One region of the Pseudomonas sessilinigenes genome, then DNA from elsewhere that is predicted to be linked to it. Evidence: predicted binding sites of a transcription regulator. Region 1 holds the regulator's gene; each other region holds the start of a gene.
What was found. The regulator sigma-54, encoded in region 1, starts transcription at its own class of promoters, with help from an activator protein. The targets are predictions, from matches to a motif close to ANTGGCATNNANNTTGCTNT.
Positions count from the first base shown of each region.

Region 2: a site for sigma-54 is predicted at 3,912-3,931, ahead of flhA (flagellar biosynthesis protein FlhA). Genes of this name have one in related genera too.
Region 3: a site for sigma-54 is predicted at 1,656-1,675, ahead of glnK (P-II family nitrogen regulator). Genes of this name have one in related genera too.
Region 4: a site for sigma-54 is predicted at 2,502-2,521, ahead of C4K39_RS09700 (CmpA/NrtA family ABC transporter substrate-binding protein). Genes of this name have one in related genera too.

Region 1 covers NZ_CP027706.1:1,012,295-1,018,095, reverse strand. Annotated here, with positions in the region: gene lptC (LPS export ABC transporter periplasmic protein LptC) at 1-181, shown strand, start outside; gene lptA (lipopolysaccharide transport periplasmic protein LptA) at 168-713, shown strand; gene lptB (LPS export ABC transporter ATP-binding protein) at 713-1,438, shown strand; gene C4K39_RS04560 (RNA polymerase factor sigma-54) at 1,621-3,114, shown strand; gene hpf (ribosome hibernation-promoting factor, HPF/YfiA family) at 3,273-3,578, shown strand; gene ptsN (PTS IIA-like nitrogen regulatory protein PtsN) at 3,591-4,055, shown strand; gene rapZ (RNase adapter RapZ) at 4,058-4,915, shown strand; gene C4K39_RS04540 (HPr family phosphocarrier protein) at 4,932-5,204, shown strand; gene C4K39_RS04535 (ZIP family metal transporter) at 5,221-5,801, opposite strand, start outside.
Region 2 covers NZ_CP027706.1:1,794,977-1,800,777, reverse strand. Annotated here, with positions in the region: gene fleN (flagellar synthesis regulator FleN) at 1-182, opposite strand, end outside; gene flhF (flagellar biosynthesis GTPase FlhF) at 301-1,623, opposite strand; gene flhA (flagellar biosynthesis protein FlhA) at 1,635-3,764, opposite strand; gene flhB (flagellar biosynthesis protein FlhB) at 3,976-5,151, opposite strand; gene fliR (flagellar biosynthetic protein FliR) at 5,155-5,801, opposite strand, start outside.
Region 3 covers NZ_CP027706.1:3,895,563-3,901,363, forward strand. Annotated here, with positions in the region: gene C4K39_RS17945 (YifB family Mg chelatase-like AAA ATPase) at 1-1,045, opposite strand, end outside; gene C4K39_RS17950 (accessory factor UbiK family protein) at 1,203-1,463, opposite strand; gene glnK (P-II family nitrogen regulator) at 1,876-2,214, shown strand; gene C4K39_RS17960 (ammonium transporter) at 2,250-3,587, shown strand; gene C4K39_RS17965 (secondary thiamine-phosphate synthase enzyme YjbQ) at 3,798-4,223, shown strand; gene sutA (dormancy-specific transcriptional regulator SutA) at 4,326-4,649, shown strand; gene C4K39_RS17975 (HAD family hydrolase) at 4,741-5,442, opposite strand; gene xerC (tyrosine recombinase XerC) at 5,442-5,801, opposite strand, start outside.
Region 4 covers NZ_CP027706.1:2,039,512-2,045,312, forward strand. Annotated here, with positions in the region: gene C4K39_RS09685 (nitrate/nitrite transporter) at 1-361, opposite strand, end outside; gene C4K39_RS09695 (ANTAR domain-containing response regulator) at 588-1,163, opposite strand; gene C4K39_RS09700 (CmpA/NrtA family ABC transporter substrate-binding protein) at 1,179-2,387, opposite strand; gene C4K39_RS09705 (quinone-dependent dihydroorotate dehydrogenase) at 2,615-3,634, shown strand; gene rmf (ribosome modulation factor) at 3,770-3,985, opposite strand; gene rlmKL (bifunctional 23S rRNA (guanine(2069)-N(7))-methyltransferase RlmK/23S rRNA (guanine(2445)-N(2))-methyltransferase RlmL) at 4,530-5,801, shown strand, end outside.

The DNA.
Region 1 (5,801 bases):
CCTGCTGATCACCAGCAGTCGCATGACAGTATTCCCACAGAAGCAATATGCGCAAACCGAGCAAGCCGTTAGAATCGACGGCGCCGACGGCGTGACCACGGCTACGGGAATGAAAGCGTATTTGAAAGACGGCAGGATGGACCTGCTATCGAACGTAAGAGGACAGTATGAGGCTCATTAAAACCCTCCCTATTTTGCTCAGTCTGGGCGCAGCACTGGGAAGCGTGAGCGCCTGGGCTCTGCCGAACGATAGCCAACAGCCGATCCGCATCCAGGCCGACGATGCCCAGCTCGATGACAAGAATGGCGTAGCCACCTATAAAGGCGACGTGATCATCACCCAGGGCTCGATGAAGATCACCGGCAACACCGTGACCATCACCCGGGCCAAGAGTGGTGAAATCGACGTCGTGACCTCGGTGGGCAACCTGGCCTACTTCGAGCAACTGCAGAAGCAGACCGATCCCAAGCCGGTCCAGGCCTACGCCGTGACCATCCAGTACCACGCCCAGCAAAACCGCGTCGTACTGATCGACAAGGCCAAGGTCATCAACGACGGTAATACCACCGAAGGCGAGAAGATCATCTACGACACCGTCAAGCAAGTGGCCAATGCCGGTCGCGCCAACGGCAGCTCGATTACCGCTCCCCGTCCGCGGATCGACATGGTCATCCAGCCGAAAAAGAAAACCGACGAGCAAAAGGCCCAGTAATGGCAACTCTGAAAGCCCAGCACCTGGCCAAGAGCTACAAGAGCCGACAGGTCGTGCGCGACGTCAGCCTGTCCATCGACAGCGGCCAGATCGTCGGCCTCCTTGGCCCCAACGGTGCAGGCAAGACCACCTGTTTCTATATGATCGTCGGCCTGGTCCAGGCCGACCAGGGCCGGGTGCTGATCGACGACCTGGATGTCAGCCATCAGCCCATGCACGGGCGCGCTCGCGCGGGCATCGGCTACCTGCCCCAGGAAGCCTCGATCTTCCGCAAGCTGTCGGTGGCCGACAACATCATGGCTATCCTCGAGACCCGCAAGGAACTCGATAAAGCAGGTCGTCGCCAGGAACTGGAAAGCCTGCTGCAGGAGTTCCACATCAACCATATCCGCGACAACCTCGGCATGAGCCTGTCCGGCGGCGAGCGTCGTCGCGTGGAGATTGCCCGCGCGCTGGCCACCGCACCCAAGTTCATCCTGCTGGACGAACCGTTCGCAGGCGTGGACCCGATCTCCGTCGGCGACATCAAGCAGATCATCCATCACCTCAAAGCCAAGGGCATCGGGGTACTGATCACCGACCACAACGTCCGCGAAACGCTGGACATCTGCGAAACCGCCTACATCGTCAATGACGGGCAACTGATCGCCGAAGGCGATTCTGCGACTATCCTGGCCAATGAGCTGGTCAAGGAAGTCTACCTGGGCCACGAATTCCGCCTGTAAAGGCTGACGTGTTGGGCTAGTAGCCAGGGCGCCGAAAACAGTAAATCCCTACAAAGTTTATTGTTACGACGCTCTAGGCAAACACTTCAGTTTCAGGCATATAATTTGCTTATGTTTGGCGCTTCGGCGCCCTGTAGTGGATGGCGCATGTGCGCCGGCAATTAAGGTGTTAAGCCCCTGCCATGAAACCATCGCTAGTCCTGAGAATGGGCCAGCAGCTGACGATGACACCGCAGCTGCAACAGGCCATCCGCCTGCTCCAATTGTCGACCCTGGACCTGCAACAGGAAATTCAGGAAGCCCTGGAGTCCAACCCGATGCTCGAACGCCAGGAAGATGGCGACGACTTCGACAACAGCGACCCCCTGGCCGACAACACCGAGTCCAAACCCAATACCGAAATCCAGGAACCCTCCTACCAGGAAACCGCCCCAACGGTGGACAGCCTCGAGGATGGCGAATGGAGCGAACGCATTCCCAACGAACTCCCGGTGGATACCGCCTGGGAAGATGTCTACCAGACCAGCGCCAGCAGCCTGCCCAGCAGCGATGATGACGAGTGGGACTTCACCACCCGCACCTCCGCTGGCGAAAGCCTGCAGAGCCACCTGCTCTGGCAACTGAACCTGGCCCCGATGTCGGACACCGACCGCTTGATCGCGGTGACCCTGATCGACAGCATCAACGACCAGGGCTACCTCGACGAGACCCTTGAAGAAGTCCTCGAGGCCTTCGACCCCGAACTGGATATCGAGCTGGACGAAATCGAAGCAGTCCTGCATCGCATCCAGCAATTCGAACCCGCCGGCATCGGTGCTCGCAACCTGGGTGAATGCCTGCTGTTGCAACTGCGCCAGCTACCGACCAAGACGCCTTGGCTGAGCGAAGCTCAGCGCCTGGTCAGCGACTACATAGACCTGCTGGGCAGCCGCGATTACAGCCAACTGATGCGGCGCATGAAGCTCAAGGAAGACGAACTGCGCCAGGTCATCGAACTGGTGCAAAGCCTCAACCCGCGCCCGGGCTCGCAGATCGAATCCAGCGAAGCCGAGTACGTGGTCCCGGACGTCATTGTGCGCAAGGACAACGAACGCTGGCTGGTGGAGCTGAACCAGGAGTCGGTACCACGCCTGCGAGTCAATGCCCAATATGCGGGCTTTGTACGTCGTGCCGACACCAGCGCAGACAACACCTTCATGCGCAATCAGCTGCAGGAGGCCCGCTGGTTCATCAAGAGCCTGCAAAGTCGCAACGAAACCCTGATGAAAGTCGCCACCCAGATCGTCGAGCATCAGCGCGGCTTTCTCGAGTATGGCGACGAGGCGATGAAGCCCCTGGTCCTGCATGACATCGCCGAAGCGGTGGGCATGCACGAATCGACGATTTCCCGGGTCACTACGCAGAAATTCATGCACACCCCACGGGGTATATATGAACTGAAATACTTTTTCTCCAGCCACGTCAGCACCTCGGAAGGCGGTGAATGCTCATCCACCGCGATCCGCGCAATCATCAAAAAACTGGTGGCGGCGGAAAATCAGAAAAAGCCGTTGAGTGACAGCAAGATCGCTGGTTTACTGGAGGCACAAGGTATTCAGGTAGCCCGCCGTACCGTCGCCAAGTACCGCGAATCCCTTGGGATCGCGCCTTCTAGCGAACGTAAGCGGCTGATGTAGCCGTAGGGCTGGCCACAGCGTTTCGGAGTGTGTCTGAATGCTCGCCAAACGGCGACCAGGCAAACCGCCTGATCGATGCGCAGCAGGCTTCAGACACGGTCCAGGTGGCAGGCAAAATGGCCTGCCGCGTCATGCACTGGCAACGAAGGAGAAGCTGTATGCAAGTCAACATCAGTGGACACCAACTCGAAGTGACTGAACCTCTGCGCGTCTACATCGGCGAAAAACTCGACCGACTGGAACGCCATTTTGACAAGATTACCAATGTGCAGGTCACCATGGCCGTCGAGAAGCTGAAGCAGAAGATCGAGGCTACGCTGCACATTCACGGTGGGGAGGTCGTCGCCAATGCAGAACATGACGATATGTATGCCGCAATCGACCTGCTCACGGACAAGCTTGACCGCCAACTGAAAAAGCACAAGGAAAAGCAACTCCACCTTCTCCAAGGCACGGGTCGCTGATACTCCCCTCCCATGATCCGACTTGAAAGCATCCTGACCCCCGGCCGTTCCCTGGTGAACGTGCCGGGAGGCAGTAAAAAACGTGCCCTCGAACAAATTGCCAACCTGATCAGCCGTGAAGTGCCCGATCTGGAGATGCAGGATGTCTTCGAGAGCCTGATTGCCCGCGAAAAACTCGGCTCCACCGGTTTTGGCAACGGCATCGCCATTCCTCACTGCCGCCTAAAGGGTTGCGAATCGCCCATCAGCGCACTGATGCACCTGGACGCTCCGATCGACTTCGACGCCATCGATGGCGCTCCGGTGGACCTGCTGTTCGTTCTGCTGGTCCCGGAAGCTGCGACCGATGCGCACCTGGAACTGCTTCGGCAGATCGCCAGCATGCTCGATCGCAAGGAGGTTCGTGACCGGTTGCGCAGTGCTACCAGCAACGAAGCCTTGTATCAGGTCGTCCTGGACGAGCAAAACAGGCAGTAACCATGCGCTTGATCATCGTCAGCGGCCGTTCCGGCTCAGGCAAAAGCACCGCCCTCGATGTTCTTGAGGACCACGGCTACTACTGCATCGACAACCTGCCCGCCGGCCTGCTCCCAGAGTTGGCCGAACGTGCCTTGATCCACACCGAGCTGGCCCAGCCGTTGGTCGCGGTCTCCATCGATGCCCGCAACTTGCCCAGCCATCTGTCACGTTTCCCCGAGTTGCTCGAGGAAGTGCGCAGTCGGCATATCCAGTGTGATGTGCTCTATCTGGACGCCGACGAAGAAACCCTGCTCAAGCGCTTCTCGGAAACCCGGCGCCGCCATCCACTCAGCAGCGCCAACCGTTCCCTGGCCGAGGCCATTCGCGACGAGACCCATCTGCTGGGCCCCATCGTCGACCTGGCCGACCTCAAGGTCAACACAACCAACCTGAACCTCTATCAACTGCGCGACACCATCAAGCTGCGGCTGTTGAACCAGCCAGAACCCGGCACCGCCTTTCTGGTGGAGTCCTTCGGTTTCAAGCGTGGCATGCCCGTGGATGCCGACCTGGTGTTCGACGTGCGCTGCCTGCCCAACCCGTACTGGAAACCCGAGCTGCGCGCCCAATCAGGGCTGGATGCCCCCGTAGCCGAGTACCTGGCCGCCCAACCTGATGTCGAGGAGATGTTCCAGGATATCTCCAGCTACTTGCTCAAATGGCTGCCACGATTTGCCGCCAGCAACCGTGCCTATGTGACCATTGCCATCGGCTGCACCGGTGGGCACCACCGCTCCGTCTACCTGACGGAGCGCCTGGGCCAGGTCCTGCAAAAATCCCTGAAGAACGTCCAGGTTCGCCACCGCGACCTTAGCTGAAAGGACCCACCCCGCGATGCCAGCTTTGGAAATCGAGATCATCAACAAACTGGGCCTGCATGCCCGTGCCTCGGCCAAGTTCGTCGGCGTGGCCGGCCAGTTCCCCTGCCAGATCCGCGCCGGTAGAACGCCTGAGAGCATGGTCGATGGCAAGAGCATCATGGCCATGATGATGCTCGCCGCCGGCAAGGGCACCAAGATTCATCTCAAGACCGAAGGTGAGCAGGAGCAGGAAGCACTGGACGCACTGGTAGCCCTGATCAACAACTACTTTGACGAAGGCGAATGACGTCTTCGTACGGCACTCAAGAGAGCGCCGTATCCATCACCATCATCAGGCAGAAGCCGATACACAAGCCGAGACTGGCCAGTTTTTCGTGACCGTTGCGTCGGGACTCGGGAATCACCTCATGAGTCACCACCAGCAACATGGCACCAGCGGCCAGTGCCAGCCCCAAGGGTAGAAGCAACTCCGCCAGGCTCACCAGCCACGCACAGAGCAACGCGAATACCGGCTCTACCAGGCCTGAGGCAGCGCCGATCAAGAACGCCTTGGCGCGCGACACTCCTGCCCCTGCCAACACCAGGGCAATAACCAAGCCTTCCGGCACATCCTGCAAGGCGATGCCCATGGCCAGGCTATCCGCATCCGGCATGCCTCCACCGGCCGACACCCCCACCGCCATGCCTTCAGGAATGTTATGGGCAATGATGGCAAAGACAAACAACCAGATACGTGGGGCAATCACTGGATGCTCAGGTGTCCCAACAAGAGTTTCCGGGTTGCCGCCGGACACCTTGAGGTCCACGAGAAACAGGCCAAAAGCCCCGAGCATGATACCCACGCAGACCAGGCCGCTAGCTCCCCAGGCGGACAGCCCCAACC
Region 2 (5,801 bases), 780 kb from region 1:
CGTTTGGGGGTCAGTCCCAGCAGGACATCGACATTGGCCAATCCCAGGTCGGCATCCAGCAGCAACACCCGCCGGCCGAGCTCAGCCAGAGCCAGGGACAAGTTCACTGACACATTAGTCTTGCCGACGCCACCTTTGCCGCCGGTCACCGCAATCACCTGTACGGGATGCATGCTGCCCATGTTCTTTCTTTACCTTGTCTTACTTAGACGGGGCCACATAACTGGCTGCGTGTTCACCATTGGAACAGTGCCTGGCAGACCATCGATGTAGATACGCTGCAATCTATCCATGAGTACCTCAACCGACCCGCTTGGCCGGATTGTGGTACAGGTCAGCGAACATGTCGGCCATGGCCTCTTCGCTGGGTTCTTCCTGCATCTGCACGCTCACTGCGCGGCTCACCAACTGATGCCGGCGGGGCAGATGCAAGTCGTCAGGAATCCGCGGCCCATCGGTCAGATAGGCAACCGGCAGTTCGTGACTGATGGCCAGGCTCAATACCTCGCCAAGACTGGCCGTTTCATCCAGTTTAGTCAGGATGCAACCGGCCAGGCCGCAGCGCTTGTAGCTGTGGTAGGCGGCGGTCAGCACCTGCTTCTGGCTAGTGGTGGCCAGCACCAGGTAGTTCTTCGCCCGGATACCGCGACCGGCCAGGCTTTCCAGTTGCATGCGCAGCGCCGGATCGCTGGCCTGCAGGCCGGCGGTATCGATCAGCACCACGCGCTTGCGCAACAGTGGGTCCAGGGCCTGGGCCAGGGACTGGCCAGGGTCGACATGGGTCACCGAGACATTGAGGATCCGCCCCAGGGTCTTGAGTTGCTCCTGGGCGCCGATGCGATAACTGTCCATGCTCACCAGCGCGATGTTCTGCGCACCGTACTTGAGCACATAGCGCGCCGCCAGCTTGGCCAGGGTCGTGGTCTTGCCCATGCCGGCCGGGCCGACCATGGCAATCACCCCGCCCTCTTCCAGAGGCTCGAGCTCCGGTGTCTGGATCATCCGCGCCAGGTGGGCCAGGAGCATGCGCCAGGCCTGGCGAGGCTCGTCGATATCGGTGATCAAGGCCAGCAGGTCGCGCGCCAGCGGGCCGGAAAGGCCAATGCGCTGCAGCCGGCGCCAGAGATTGGCCTGCTCCGGACGACTGCCCTGCAACTGGCTCCAGGCCAGGGAGCCCAGCTGGACTTCCAGCAGCTCGCGCAGGCCGTTGAGCTCGAAACGCATCGAATCCAGGGCACGATTGTCCACCGCCGGTGCAGCAGGGGCTGGCGCCGGGCGCGGGCGCTCGGTCAGGGTCGGTTCGATCAGGGGCTCGGCGGCGGTCAACGGCAGGCCGGCGAACAACTGACGGTTGGTCATCGAGGTACTGTCGCCCTCGCTGCGCAGGCTGAGTTCGGCCTGGGCCGTGACGATCCGCGACTGAGTCTTGCGCAGCTCGTCCTCGAGCTCCATGTTCGGAACCCGCGGCGACAGTGCCGACAACTTGTAATCCAGCGCCGCCGTCAGCTCGACACCACCGGCGATCCGGCGGTTGCCGATGATGGCAGCCTCAGCGCCCAGCTCATCACGAACCAGCTTCATGGCCTGACGCATATCGGCGGCGAAAAAACGCTTAACTTGCATAACCCACTACCTCAGCCGTTGGGCCCTACTGTCGCAACGATGGTCACTTGCTTGTTGTCAGGAATTTCCTGGTACGCCAGCACATGCAAACCCGGAACGGCCAAGCGACCGAACCGCGAGAGCATGGCGCGGACCGGACCTGCAACCAACAGGATCACCGGTTGACCTTGCATCTCTTGACGCTGCGCCGCTTCGATCAGCGAACGCTGCAGCTTTTCTGCCATGCTTGGCTCGAGCAGAACGCCTTCTTCCTGGCCTTGTCCTGCCTTCTGCAAACTGCTGAGCAAAATTTGTTCCAACCTTGGCTCCAAGGTGATCACAGGCAGCTCGGACTCAGTACCTACAATGCTTTGGACAATGGCGCGCGAGAGTCCGACGCGGACCGCAGCCACCAAAGCGGCAGTATCTTGACTCTTAGCGGCATTGTTGGCGATGGCCTCGGCAATGCTGCGAATGTCCCGCACGGGCACCTGCTCGGCCAACAGCGCCTGCAGCACCTTGAGCAACTGCGACAACGACAGCACGCCCGGCACCAGCTCCTCGGCCAGCTTCGGCGAACTCTTGGCCAGCAGCTGCATCAGTTGCTGGACTTCCTCGTGGCCGATCAGCTCACTGGAATGCTTGTACAGAATCTGGTTCAAGTGGGTCGCGACCACGGTGCTGGCGTCCACCACGGTGTAGCCCAGGGATTGGGCCTGGGGCCGCTGGCTGATCTCGATCCATACCGCTTCCAGGCCGAAGGCCGGGTCCCGGGCGGCGATGCCATTGAGCGTGCCGTAGACCTGCCCCGGGTTGATCGCCAGTTCGCGATCCGGGTAGATCTCGGCCTCGGCCAGGATCACGCCCATCAGGGTCAGGCGATAGGCGCTGGGCGCCAGGTCCAGGTTATCGCGGATATGCACGGTGGGCATGAGGAATCCCAGGTCCTGGGACAACTTCTTGCGCACGCCCTTGATCCGCGCGAGCAACTGCCCACCCTGGTTGCGGTCCACCAGGGGAATCAGGCGGTAGCCGACTTCCAGGCCGATCATGTCGATGGGAGTCACGTCATCCCAGCCCAGCTCCTTGGTTTCCATGGCCCGCGCCGGAGATGGCAGCAGTTCCTGCTGGCGCTGCACCTCTTCCTCGGCCCGGATCTTGGCCTGCTGCTGCTTTCTCCAGACCAGGTAGGCCGCACCACCTGCCACCAGCGCCAGGCTGAGGAAGGACACATGCGGCATGCCCGGCACCAACCCCATCACCGCCATCAGCGCGGCGGCGACGGCCAGCGCCTTGGGCGAGGCGAACATCTGGCGATTGATCTGCTTGCCCATTTCCTCGGAACCCGAGGCCCGGGTCACCATGATCGCCGCCGCGGTGGACAGCAGCAGCGAAGGCAACTGCGCCACCAAACCGTCACCGATGGTCAGCAAGGCATAGACCCGACCCGCGTCGGCAAAGGTCATGTTGTGCTGGAACATGCCGACCGCCATACCGCCGATCAGGTTGATGAACAGGATCAGCAGGCCAGCGATGGCGTCACCGCGAACGAACTTGCTGGCACCGTCCATGGAACCGTAGAACTCGGCTTCCTGGGCGACTTCGGCGCGGCGCGCCTTGGCCTGGTTCTGGTCGATCAGGCCGGCGTTGAGGTCGGCGTCGATGGCCATCTGCTTGCCGGGCATGGCGTCCAGGGTGAAGCGCGCGCTCACCTCGGAGATCCGCCCCGCACCCTTGGTCACCACCACGAAGTTGATGATCATGAGGATCGCGAAAACCACGATACCCACGACATAGTTGCCGCCGATCACCACTTCGCCGAAAGCCTGGATCACCTTGCCCGCAGCGGCATGCCCCTCTTGGCCGTGGAGCATCACCACCCGGGTCGAGGCCACGTTGAGCGCCAGGCGCAACAAGGTCGCCACCAGCAGGATGGTGGGAAAGACGGCGAAATCCAGTGGCCGCAAGGCATAGACGCAGACCAGCAGGACCACGATCGACAGGGCGATGTTGAAGGTAAAGAACACGTCCAGCAGGAACGCCGGCACCGGCAGCATCATCATGGCCAGCATGACCAACAGCAGCACCGGCACACCCAGGTTGCCCCGACCAAGGTCGGCCAGGTTACTGCGAGCCGTGTTGATTAACTGAGTGCGATCCACCGATTTACCCCGTTCCGTAAAGCAAACTTTTGACGCCTGAAGCGATACAGGGCGGCTACTGCAAGAAGCCTTCCAACTTTCACCTGGACAGCTCAATCAAGCATTTGCGCCCATTTCGTCACGCAAGGAGCTGCACCTGGAAGGCCCTGAGGAAGGTTAATAGCAATTAGCCATTTTTCTGACGAACAAGCCCGAACGGGCGAGGCTCGTGCTAGGCAGGTTTCGCCGGCCCCGAAGCCGGTCGATTGCCGGCGCTGTCGCGCTGCAAGTCGTCGGGGATCTGCGGGTCCTTGAGCGGGTCCGGGCGCTTGCCCTTGCCGGCGCGATGTTGGCGAATCTGATAGACGTAGGCCAGGACCTGGGCCACCGCCAGGTACAGGCCGGCCGGGATCTCCTCCTCAAGCTCGGTGGAGTAGTAGATCGAGCGAGCCAGCGCCGGGGACTGCAGCAACATGATCTCGTGAGCCGTGGCGATCTCACGGATCTGTTGCGCCAGGAAGTCCGTGCCCTTGGCCAGCAGCATCGGCGCCCCGCCCTTCTCGGCATCGTACTTGAGGGCCACGGCATAGTGGGTCGGGTTGGTGATCACCACGTCAGCCTCAGGAATGGCCGCCATCATCCGCCGCTGGGACATCTCGCGCTGCACCTGGCGAATCCGCTGCTTGACCTCCGGTCGCCCCTCCTGGTCCTTGTGCTCGTCGCGCACTTCCTGCTTGGTCATCATCAGCTTCTTGTGGGCCTGGTACAGCTGCACCGGCACATCCACCGCGGCAATCAGGATCAGCCCGCAAGCCATCCACAAGGTGCTCCAGCCCACCACCTGGACACTATGGATGATCGCCAGCTCAAGGGGCTCATGGGCGATCCGCAGCAGGTCGTCGATATCGGAGGACAACACCGACAGTGCCACGAATAGCACCAGGCTGAACTTGGCCAGGGCCTTGAGCAGCTCGATCAACGCCGTGAAGGAGAACATCCGCTTCAGCCCATTGGCCGGATTCATCCGGCTGAACTTGGGCGCCAGGCTCTTGCCGGCGAACAGCCAGCCTCCCAGGGAAATCGGCCCGATGATGGCCGCCAGCAGCAGCGTCAACAGCACCGGCTGCACCGCCAGGATGGCGATCTTGCCCGAGTGCAGCAGATACAAGCCCATGGCCCCGGGGCTGAGCAGCACATCGCGCGGCAGGGAAAAATTCAGGCGCATGATCTCCAGGAGGTTCTGCGCCAGGTTCGCACCGAAGACCAGCAGGCCTCCAGCCCCGGCCAACATGATGGCCAGGGTGTTGAGCTCCTTGGAGCGAGCGATCTCGCCCTTTTCCCGGGAGTCCTTCTTGCGTTTCTCCGTGGGGTCTTCTGTCTTGTCCTGACCGCTCTCGCTCTCAGCCATGGCTCAACGTGACCTCGCCAATTCGCGCAAGAACTGCAAGGCCTCGGCGGCCAGCGGTTGATACTGGTTGAGAATGTCGGCGAGGCTGATCCAGACGATACCCATCCCCAGCACCAGGGTCAGGGGGAAACCGATGGAGAAGATGTTCAACTGTGGCGCCGCCCGGGTCATCACGCCGAAGGCGATGTTCACCACCAGCAAGGCGGTGATCGCCGGCAACACCAACAGTAGCGCCGCCCCCAGCACCCAACCCAGCTTGCCGACCAGCTCCCAGTAATGATTGACCATCAGCCCGCCACCGACCGGCAGCGTGGTGAAACTTTCCACCAGCACCTCGAACACCACCAGGTGGCCGTTCATGGCCAGGAACAGCAAAGTCACCAGCATGGTGAAGAATTGCCCGATCACCGCCACCGAGACACCGTTGGTCGGGTCGACCATGGAAGCGAAGCCCATGCCCATCTGGATCGCGACGATCTGCCCGGCGATGACAAAGGCCTGGAAGAACAACTGCAAGGCAAACCCGAGCACGGCACCGATCAGTATCTGCTCAGCCACCAGCAGCAGGGCACTGGCGTCCAGCGCATGCACCTCGGGCATGGGCGGTAGCGCCGGGGTGATCACCACGGTGATCGCCAGGGCGAAGTACA
Region 3 (5,801 bases), 2.9 Mb from region 1:
AAGGGCAGGGATTCATCGCCGCGACCAGTTGGAAGCGTGCTGGAAACTGCACCCGGTCACGGGCCCGGGCAATGACGATTTGCCCCGACTCCATGGGCTCGCGCAGTACTTCGAGGACCTTGCGGTCGAACTCCGGCAATTCATCGAGAAACAGTACCCCGTGATGCGCCAGGGTGATCTCCCCGGGCTGCGGTTTCGAGCCTCCACCAACCAGGGCGGGCCCCGACGCCGAGTGGTGAGGCTGGCGAAATGGGCGTTGTGGCCAATGAGTGAGCGGTGCGAGGCTACTCACCGACTGGATGGCCGCCACCTCCAGCGCCTCGTGTTCTTCCAGGGGCGGCAGCAAGCCGGGCAGGCGGCTGGCGAGCAAGGTCTTGCCGGTGCCGGGAGGGCCGCAGAACAGCAGGTTGTGGGCGCCGGATGCGGCGACCAGCAGGGCGCGCTTGGCAGCCAGTTGACCCTGGACTTCGCTGAGGTCGGGGTAGGGCGTGTGGTTGAGCGGCAGGCCTTGGGGCGCGCATGGCGGGATCGGTGCCTGCCCATTGAGATGAGCCACTGCTTCCAGCAGGTGGTCCACCGCGATCACCGTCAAGCCCGAGGCCAGGCAGGCTTCCTCGGCGTTGGCCCGGGGCACCAGCAGGCGGTGCCCGGCATCGCGTGCCGCCAGCGCGGCCGGCAAGACACCACGTACCGGGCGCACGGTGCCGGACAAGGCCAGCTCCCCGAGGCATTCGACGTTGTCCAGCGCCTCTGTCGGCAGTTGCCGGCTCGCGGCGAGGATGCCCAGGGCGATCGCCAGGTCGAAGCGCCCGCCATCTTTGGGCAGGTCAGCGGGTGCCAGGTTGAGGGTGATGCGTCGGGCGGGGAAGTCGAACCCGGCATTGAGGATCGCGCTGCGGACCCGGTCCTTGCTTTCCTTGACTGCCGTTTCGGGCAGGCCCACCAGGGTCAGGCTAGGCAGGCCGTTGGCCAGGTGCACTTCGACGCTGACTGCAGGTGCTTGCACGCCCACCTGGGCGCGGCTGTGGATGATGGCCAGGGACATGCGACGTTCTTCCTTGCAGCGGCGGGAACCGCGTCCTGCGGTGTTGCAAGGATAGGCGAGGGGGGCAGCGCAAGCGCTGGGCAATGCAGACAGGATGTGTCGCCGGCCTGTCCTTCAGCTGTGCTGAAGGCGCGCGGCCGGCGAGGAGGGTGTCAGCTCATTGATCCTTCGGTTCCAGCCTGGCTTCCAGCTCGGCGACCTTGGCTTCGAGGCTCTCCAGGCGAGCCCGGGTGCGGGCCAGGACGACCATCTGGCTATCGAACTCGTCCCGGCTGACCAGGTCCAGCTTGCTGAAGCCGCTTTGCAGCAGGGCCTTGAACTGGCTTTCGATTTCGTTGCGGGGCAGAGGCGTTTCGCCACTGAACAAGCGTGAGGCGTGGCCGCTCAGGGTGTCGAGGAGGTCTTTGGGGGCGAGCATGGGAATGTCCTGAAGAGCTGATGGGGCGCAGTGTATCACGCACGAACCGAGGGCTTGGCGCGGCGGAGGCTGCACGTTTTTTGCGCATCTGGCCGAATGCTGGCGCACCGTTATTGTGCGTATCTGCGGCACTGTTTCATGGCCCAGCAGGCTGAACGCCAGCAAGGGGCTGAAATCGTTGGTATTTCCCGACCTGGCAAGCTTTCTGCTTAGACCCTGGTGACCCATGCACTGATGCAGTCGCTGTGACGAATGCAGTGCGACCGACGAAACGGGGGAGTGTTTCGTCAGGGCGGCTAGCGTCGGTCCGGCTGAGGAAGGCCGACGATGCGTTACAAAGCCAGGCACTGCGCTTAGACTTGAGTCGGGTTTGTTTTCCTGGGGCAAGTCCACCAATTCGGGAGAGAGTTTCATGAAGCTAGTCACCGCCATCATCAAGCCGTTCAAGTTGGACGACGTGCGCGAGTCGCTGTCCGAAATCGGCGTGCAGGGCATTACCGTCACCGAGGTCAAGGGCTTCGGTCGGCAGAAGGGCCATACCGAGCTGTACCGCGGCGCGGAATATGTGGTCGATTTCCTGCCCAAGGTGAAGATCGATGTCGCCATCGACGACAAGGATCTGGACCGGGTCATCGAGGCCATCACCAAGGCTGCCAACACCGGCAAGATCGGTGACGGCAAGATCTTCGTGGTCAATCTGGAACAGGCTATTCGCATCCGTACCGGCGAAACCGATACCGACGCAATCTAAGCCGCCCCAAACCCAACGCCCCAGGAGAAAACAACATGACTCTGCGTAAATTCGCAGGGCTAGGAGCCCTTTTGCCCCTCGTAATGCCTGGCTTGGCCATGGCGGCAGACGAAGCGGCTGCTCCAGTCCTGAATTCCGGCGACACCGCCTGGATGCTGACCTCCACCGCCCTGGTACTGTTCATGACCATCCCCGGGCTGGCGCTGTTCTACGGCGGCATGGTGCGTTCCAAGAACATCCTTTCGGTCATGATGCAGTGCTTCGCCATCACTGGCCTGATTACCGTCCTGTGGTTCATCTATGGCTACAGCATCGCGTTCGACACCAGCGGGATGGAAGCTGGCGTGGTCAATCTCAATTCGTTCGTCGGCGGGCTGTCCAAAGCCTTCCTCGCCGGTATCACCCCGGCCAGTGTGACCGGTCCGGCAGCGCTGTTTCCCGAGGCGGTGTTCGTCACTTTCCAGATGACCTTCGCCATCATCACCCCGGCGCTGATCGTTGGGGCCTTCGCCGAGCGGATGAAGTTCTCGGCCATGCTGATCTTCATGGGTATCTGGTTCACCGTGGTGTACGCACCGATCGCACACATGGTCTGGAGCGGTCCGGGTTCGCTGATGGGCGACTGGGGGGTGCTGGACTTCGCCGGTGGTACGGTGGTGCACATCAATGCCGGTGTCGCCGGGCTGGTAGCCTGCCTGGTGCTGGGCAAGCGCAAGGGTTTTCCTACCACGCCGATGGCTCCGCATAACCTGGGTTACACCCTGATGGGCGCGGCGATGCTGTGGATCGGCTGGTTCGGCTTCAACGCCGGTTCAGCTGCCGCGGCCAATGGCACTGCCGGCATGGCGATGTTGGTGACCCAGATCGCCACCGCTGCCGCAGCCCTGGGCTGGATGTTTGCCGAGTGGTTCACCCATGGCAAGCCCAGCGCCCTGGGGATCGCATCGGGCGTAGTGGCCGGCCTGGTGGCGATCACGCCGGCGGCGGGTACCGTGGGCCCGATGGGCGCCTTGATCATTGGCCTGTCGGCGGGTGTGGTGTGCTTCTTTTGCGCAACCAGCCTCAAGCGCAAACTGGGCTACGACGACTCCCTGGATGCCTTCGGCGTGCACGGTATCGGCGGTATTCTCGGAGCGATCCTGACGGGTGTGTTTGCCGCGCCTTCCCTGGGTGGCTTCGGCACCGTGACCGACGTTGCCGCCCAAGTCTGGGTCCAGGCCAAGGGCGTGGGCCTGACGGTGATCTACACCGCCATTGCTACCTTCATCATCCTCAAGGTGCTGGACGTCATCATCGGGCTGCGGGTGACCGAGGAAGAGGAAGCGGTCGGCCTCGACCTGGCGCAGCACAACGAGCGTGGCTACAACCTGTAACGGCGCCAACGAAAAAGCCCGGCACTGGCCGGGCTTTTTTTTTGCCTGGGTTTTGATCTCGGGGAAGGCTGAAAGGTTTTTCTGGTAAGCCTTGGCGTGTTTGCCATGACGATTTTTAGTAGGGCAAATGCTTACACTAAAGCAGGATTATTAGGCGCTTTGTTTTTTTCCTGAGCGCGCTAGAATGCGCGCCGAAGCGCGGAGATAGGTATGTGGCAACAGACCCTGATTACCCTGCGGGCCAGGCCCCGGGGCTTTCACCTGGTAACGGACGAGTTGCTCGCCGGCCTGCCTGAGTTGAAGGCATGTCGGGTGGGTCTGCTGCATTTGTGGCTACAACATACTTCGGCCTCGTTGACCGTCAACGAGAATGCCGATCCGGCGGTTCGGCGCGATTTCGAACGTTTCTTCAACGCCCTGGTGCCGCAAGGCATGGCTGGGTATGAGCATAACGACGAAGGCGCGGACGACCTCCCGGCGCACTTCAAGGCCAGTTTGCTAGGCTGCCAGTTGACTTTGCCGATCTCGGCGGGACGCCTGGCGCTGGGCACCTGGCAAGGCGTCTATCTGGGCGAGCATCGTGATCACGGCGGTGCTCGCAAAGTCCTTGCCACCTTGCAGGGTGATAAGGCATAAGCCGCTGAGTATCAGTGGACGTTGATTTTTTTCCGGCGGCCTTCGACAGTCGGCCGAGCTGGGCTATAACTAATCTGCTTTTCGCAAGTCATGAGGTAGAACATGAGCGACGATGATCTGGAAAACGACGACCTCGAAGTAGGTGACGAAGACGAAACCGAAGAAGGTCTGGAAGCGGCCGCCGACGATGTGGCGGAAGACGATGGCAGTGATGTTCCTGCTCCGACCGCCAAAGGCAAGTCCAAGGCGGCCGTCTCGGTAGACGAATTGCCGAGCGTCGAAGCCAAGAACAAGGAGCGCGATGCACTGGCGCGTGCCATGGAGGAGTTCCTGGCCCGTGGCGGTAAAGTGCAGGAAGTCGAGGCCAACGTGGTCGCCGATCCGCCCAAGAAGCCTGATAACAAGTACGGCAGCCGGCCTATCTGAGCCTTGCTACTTGCTTGCTGAAAAAACCCGCCGTCGCTGCGGGTTTTTTCATGCCTGGGCAAACAGCTGCGGATCGGGCGCGATGCCAGTGTTACAGGGACTTCCAGCGCCCGAGCAAGGCTGGAAGCTCGGTCAGGCTGCGGATCTGCGCATCGGGTGCGCGTTCGGCCTCCCAGGCCTTGCCACCCGGGTTGAACCAGATGGCGCGCAAGCCGGCCTGCTGGGCCCCGGCAATGTCGTCGCCCGGGTGGTCGCCGATATGCACGGCGGTATCGGCAGTGGCGCCCCCGCGTTGCAGGGCCTCCTGAAATAGCCGGGCATCGGGCTTGGCAATGCCGATGTCCTCGGCGCACAGGGCGAACGTGAAGTAGTCCGCCAGGCCCAGGCGACGCACGTCGGCGTTGCCGTTGGTGATCACTCCAAGGGCGAAGTGATTGGCCAGGGCCTCCAGGGTTGGCTGTACCTCAGGAAAGACATTCAGTTGATGCCGGGCGTGCAGGAATGCTTCGAAGCCTGCTTCGGCCAGCTGGCTGGCCTGGGCCTGGTCATACCCGGCTTCTTCCAGGGCATGGAACAGTACTCGAAGGCGCAGGGCGCTGATCCGGTGCTTGAGGCCGGGCTCACGTGCCAGTACTCGTTCACGAATGGCCCATAAGTGTTCCACCGGTACGCCACCCAGGTTCGGAGCGTGCTCTGCCAGCCATTGGCGCAAGGTGGCCTCGGCACTGACGATCACCGGGGCGGTATCCCACAAGGTGTCGTCGAGGTCGAAGGTGATCAGCTTGATGGTCATTACTCACCGCCTTTATTGCGTTTGGCCCGTGGATGGGCGCTGTCGTAGACCGCTGCCAGGTGCTGGAAGTCCAGGTGGGTGTAGATCTGCGTGGTCTTGATATCCGAGTGCCCCAGCAGTTCCTGCACGGCGCGCAGGTCCTGGGAGGATTCCAGCAGGTGGCTGGCGAAGGAGTGGCGCAGCATGTGCGGGTGCAGGTTCTGGCCCAATTCGCGTTCGCCCGCTGCCTTGACTCGCAGTTGGATGGCGCGGGGGCCCAGGCGGCGGCCTTTCTGGCTGACGAAAAGGGCTGTGTCCGGTGGATTGCTCAAGGCCCGTAGCGGCAACCATAGTGCCAGGGCCTCGCGGGCTTTCCTGCC
Region 4 (5,801 bases), 1.0 Mb from region 1:
CTGCGAACGACGCGCCGGCCATACCCAGGAACACTCCCAGCAGCAGGGCCTGTTGGTAGCTGTGGACCCCCAGCGTCCAGGCGCCGAACAACGCGCCGATGACGATCACCTGGCCGATCAGGCCGGCGGTCTTGGGTGACAGGCGATCGGCCAGCAGGCCCATGGCGAAGCGCAGCACCGCGCCGGCGAGGATCGGCGTGGCCACCATCAGGCCGCGCTGTTGGGTGGTCAGTTGCAGGTCGCTGGCGATCTGCACCGCCAGGGGCCCCAGCAGGTACCAGACCATGAAACTCAGGTCGAAATAGAGAAAGGCCGCGAACAGGGTCGGGGCGTGGCCGGATTTCCAGAAGCTTGAATTCATCGCGCACCTCAGCTGACAGCAATCGTGGGAGTGGTCATGGGCCTTCAGGGGGTGCGCCACGCCGGCCGCACCACCAGCCCCGTGCAGTGGGGCCAGAACGAAAAGACGCCGGCACCCGGCTCGCGGTGGGCGAGCAGGATGCGCGACGTCTTTGTCGTGGGTGGGGCAACCGCCGTTGGTTACCGATGCAGATCCGATAGCAAGAGCCGGGCCAGCCAGGCCCCGGTCAGCCCAGCAGTTCCTGCATGGCGATGATCTGCTCCGCCACCTGGATCAGCTTCTGCTGTCGGCTCATGGCCTGGCGGCGCATCAGGGTATAGGCCTGTTCCTCGTCGCAGGCCTTCATCTTCATCAGTAGCCCTTTGGCCAGCTCGATGCGCTTGCGCTCCGCCAGTTGCTGGTCCCGGGCCTGCAACTGGGCGCGCAGGGCCTGGTCGCTCTCGAAACGGGCCATGGCCACATCGAGGATCGGCTGCAGGCGCTGGACCTGGATGCCTTCGACGATGTAGGCGCTGACCCCGGACTTGATCGCCTGGCGCATCACCCCCGGGTCATGTTCGTCGGTGAACATCACGATGGGCCGGGGGCGGTCGCGGCTGACCAGCACCACTTGCTCCATGACGTCGCGCCCGGGCGACTCGGTATCGATCAGGATCACGTCCGGGCGCACCGTTTCGACGCGTCCGGGCAGGTCGATGGTCAGGCCTGACTCATCGATGACTTCGAACCCGGCTTCACTGAGCGCGGTCTTGAGTCGCCCGACTTTTTTCGCGGTGTCGTCGATCAACAGGATACGTAGCATCGTCACAGGCTCCGCTCAGCGTCGGGCCACGAGGGCCGGGGTTTCGCTCAGGGCATGCAGGCGGAAGCTGCGGGCGTAGGCGGCCGGCTGTGTGCCATCCCAGACCTTGCCATCGATCAGCTGGCTGCTGCGCATGTCTGGCCTGTTGGCCAGGCCAAGCTGTGCGGCGGCCTGGCGATACAGCTCCAGTTGCTGCACCCGGCGGGCCACGGCCAGGTAATCCGGGTCTTCGCGTAGCAGGCCCCAGCGGCGGAACTGGGTCATGAACCACATGCCGTCGGACAGGTAGGGCGGGTTCACCGCGCCCTGGTTGTAAAAGCTCAGGGCATGGGCGTCTTGCCAGCGATTGCCCAGTCCATCGGCATAGTCGCCCAGTAGCCGCGGCTCGATGCAGGCCAGCGAGGTATCGAGGTAGTCGCTGGCACTGAGCAGGCGCGCGGTGCTGCGACGGTTCTCCTGGCTTTGCTCGATGAAGCGGCTGGCCTCCAGAACGGCCATCACCAGGGCTCGGGCCGTGTTGGGGTACTGCTCGACAAAGGCTCGGGTACAGCCCAGGACCTTCTCTGGGTGGTCAGGCCAGATGGCCTGGCTGGTGGCCAGGGTGAACCCCAGGTCCTGTTGCGCGGCGCTGGCACTCCAGGGCTCGCCAACGCAGAAACCGTCTATTCGCCCGGCCTGCAGGTGGGCGACCATTTGCGGCGGCGGCACCACCACGCTGTCCACGTCCAGCAAGGGATGGATGCCCTGGCTGGCGAGCCAGTAATACAACCATAGGGCGTGGGTGCCGGTGGGAAAGGTCTGGGCGAAGGTCAGGCGCGCCCGGCTTTGGTGCACATGCTGCTCCAGTGCCTCAGGGCTGGTCACCTTGAGCGCTTGCAGGTTCCGGGACAGGTTGATGCTCTGGCCGTTGTGATTCAGGCCCATGAGCACTGCCATGTCGCAAGGGCCGGTGCCGCCTATGCCCAGGTGCACTGAATAGATCAGTCCGTACAGGCTGTGGGCGGCGTCCAGTTCGCCGCTGACCAGTTTGTCCCGCAGGCCGGCCCAGGAGCCCTGGCGCTTGAGGTTTAGGGTCAGGCCGTAGGGCTGGGCGAAGCCCTGGGTGGCGGCAACCACCAGGGAGGCGCAGTCGGTCAGGGGCATGAAGCCCAGGTCCAGCTCGGGCTTTTCCGGGGCATCGCTGCCGTTGACCCAGGCCAATGGCGAGTGTGGGCGTTCGATCATGGGGGCACCCTGTGTGAAAAGCCTCTTGGCCATTCGCCCGGACGGGGTGGGAGAGGGCGCTGGCACTGTCCTTGGGCCCGGGCAAGCGTTGCCCCGGGCGGGTTGGAGCAAGAGAGTGCAAGGCATATGCCATCGACAGGCGGATTTGCGTGGGTGCCTCGCGTGCAAGCCCCGGGCGCGGCTATAATCGGCGACCTATTTCGCCGCCAACCGAGTTCATCCCGCCCATGTATACCCTGGCCCGCCAGCTGCTGTTCAAACTCTCCCCGGAAACCTCCCACGATCTGTCCCTGGACCTGATCGGCGCGGGCGGGCGTTTGGGCCTCAACGGCCTATTGTGCAAGGCCCCGGCGCAGTTGCCGGTCAAGGTCATGGGGCTGGAGTTCGCCAATCCCGTGGGGCTGGCGGCCGGCCTGGACAAGAATGGCGCGGCCATCGACGGCTTCTCCCAATTGGGCTTCGGCTTCGTCGAGATCGGCACGGTCACGCCCCGTCCACAGCCCGGCAATCCGAAGCCACGGATCTTCCGCCTGCCCGAGGCGCAAGCCATCATCAACCGCATGGGGTTCAACAACCTCGGGGTGGACAATCTGCTGGCGCGGGTGGCGGCTGCCAAGTACAAGGGCGTGCTGGGCATCAACATCGGCAAGAACTTCGACACCCCGGTCGAGCGGGCGGTGGACGACTACCTGATCTGCCTGGACAAGGTCTATGCCCATGCCAGCTACGTCACCGTCAACGTCAGTTCGCCCAATACCCCTGGCCTGCGCAGCCTGCAGTTCGGCGAGTCGCTCAAGCAACTGCTGGCAGCCCTGAGCCGTCGCCAGCAGGAGCTGGCGGCAATCCATGGCAAGCGCGTGCCGTTGGCGATCAAGATCGCCCCGGACATGAGCGACGAAGAAACCGTGGAAGTGGCCCGGGCCCTGCTGGAGACGGGCATGGACGCGGTGATCGCCACCAACACCACCCTGGGGCGCGAAGGTGTCGAGGGCCTGGAACATGGCGCCGAAACCGGCGGCTTGTCCGGTGCGCCAGTGCGGGAGAAGAGCACCCACACCGTCAAGGTCCTGGCTACGGAGCTCGCCGGTCGCCTGCCGATCATTGCCGTGGGCGGTATTACCGAAGGCAAGCACGCCGCGGAGAAGATCGCCGCAGGGGCAAGCCTTGTGCAGTTGTACTCGGGCTTCATCTACAAGGGCCCGGCGCTGATCCGCGAGTCGGTGGATGCCATTGCGGCCATGGGCTGAGGGTTGTTGCGGGTGAGGCGGCAATAAAAAGGGCTCCTCGAAGGAGCCCCTGGGCCGAAGCCCGCCGCCCGGATGGGGCGTGCGTGGTTAAATCGTTGTGCATTCAAGTTTTTCAGGTGTCGGAATGTACCCTGATCAGCCGACAGCGCGAAGTTCGTTGAGTCTGTGTATACCCGCAGTGCCTGTCATACCGTCCCAGTTGTCGCCGCGTCCTTCTCGCCAGCCATTGATCCAGGCTTGGCGTACCGACGGTAGAGTAAATGGGCAAAGCTCACGGGACTTGCCATTAACGCCATACTGATATCCGCGTAAAAACGCTCTTTCCAACGGATCACGCTTTAGTCTTCTCATAGGGTGTTTCCCTCACTTGTTGACTGTATATGTCCCGTCGACCTTCATAGAGGTCGGGCAGATCGGTTCTGCCGTTGGTGCTCGCTGCCGGCGTCACGAGCCTTGATGTTGACGCCGTTGCGGCGCCAACCTGTGTTGAGTTCTAACCAATAGGTCACAGCAAGTGAATGATCGTTTTGTCATAAGGACGTAACGATAATGCTATCCAGGCCATAAGCCTGGACGGTTTTTGTATCGTGTTTGTCAAGCAAAGCCCGCTGTGGCTAGCCTCGGACTAGATGATGAGGTTAATGCTTTAGTAAGAATGTCGAACGGTTGCACTCAACTACTATTCGACGAAGGGTAGACTTATGTCATTTTATTGCCCTGACTTTTTATCTGCCCCGGCCTCTAAGTTTTTTTGTCCTGCAAAAAATCATGCTAGCCGGGGTGGGGCGGCACAGTCTCGTGCCATGCGAGCGCTCTTGAAGAAAAGCGCTTGATTAAAAACCGAGCGGGCGATGCGTTGTCCGTTCACTTATTTGCCTAAGGCCCTGGTATTTCCATGTCGGATCGTTACGAACTCTTCCTCACCTGTCCCAAAGGCCTTGAAGGCCTGCTGATCGAGGAAGCCACCGGGCTTGGCCTTGAACAAGCGCGCGAACACACCTCCGCCGTGCGCGGCATGGGCGACATGGAGACAGCTTATCGCCTGTGCTTGTGGTCGCGCCTGGCCAACCGGGTCTTGCTGGTCCTCAAGCGCTTCCCGATGAAAAACGCCGATGACCTCTACCAGGGCGTGCTGGATGTCGACTGGCAGGACCACATGCTGGCCGACGGTACCCTTGCCGTGGAGTTCAGCGGCCACGGCTCGGGTATCGACAACACCCATTTCGGCGCCCTGAAGGTCAAGGATGCCATCGTCGACAAATTGCGCACGCCCACCGGTGAGCGTCCTTCGGTGGATAAGCTCAATCCGGACTTGCGTATCCACCTGCGCCTGGATCGTGGCGAAGCCATTCTCTCCCTGGACCTGTCCGGCCACAGCCTGCACCAGCGTGGCTACCGCCTGCAGCAAGGCGCCGCACCGCTCAAGGAAAACCTGGCCGCCGCGATCCTGATCCGTTCCGGTTGGCCGCGCATTGCCGCCGAGGGCGGGGCCCTGGCCGACCCGATGTGTGGCGTCGGTACCTTCCTGGTGGAGGCCGCGATGATCGCCGCCGACATCGCTCCCAACCTCAAGCGCGAGCAATGGGGATTCAGCGCCTGGCAGGGGCATGTGCCCGCGCTGTGGCGCAAGCTGCATGACGAAGCCCTGGCCCGGGCACAGGCCGGACTGTCACGGCCGCCGCTGTGGATCCGTGGCTATGAGGCCGACCCACGCCTGATCCAGCCGGGCCGCAACAACGTCGAGCGTGCCGGCCTGAGCGACTGGATCAAGATCTACCAGGGCGAAGTGGCGACTTTCGAGCCGCGTCCGGACCAGAACCAGAAAGGCCTGGTGATCTGCAACCCCCCCTATGGCGAGCGCCTGGGTGACGAGGCCAGCCTGTTGTACCTCTACCAGAACCTGGGCGAGCGCCTGCGCCAGGCTTGCCTGAACTGGGAGGCTGCGGTGTTCACCGGCGCCCCGGACCTGGGCAAGCGCATGGGCATCCGCAGCCACAAGCAGTACTCGTTCTGGAACGGCGCCTTGCCTTGCAAGCTGTTGCTGATCAAGGTGCTGCCCGACCAGTTCGTCACGGGCGAGCGTCGCAGCCCCGAGCAGCGCCAGTTGGAGCGCGAACAGGCCCAGGCCGTGGCGGATGAGCCGCCAGTGCGCCAGTACAACAAGAAC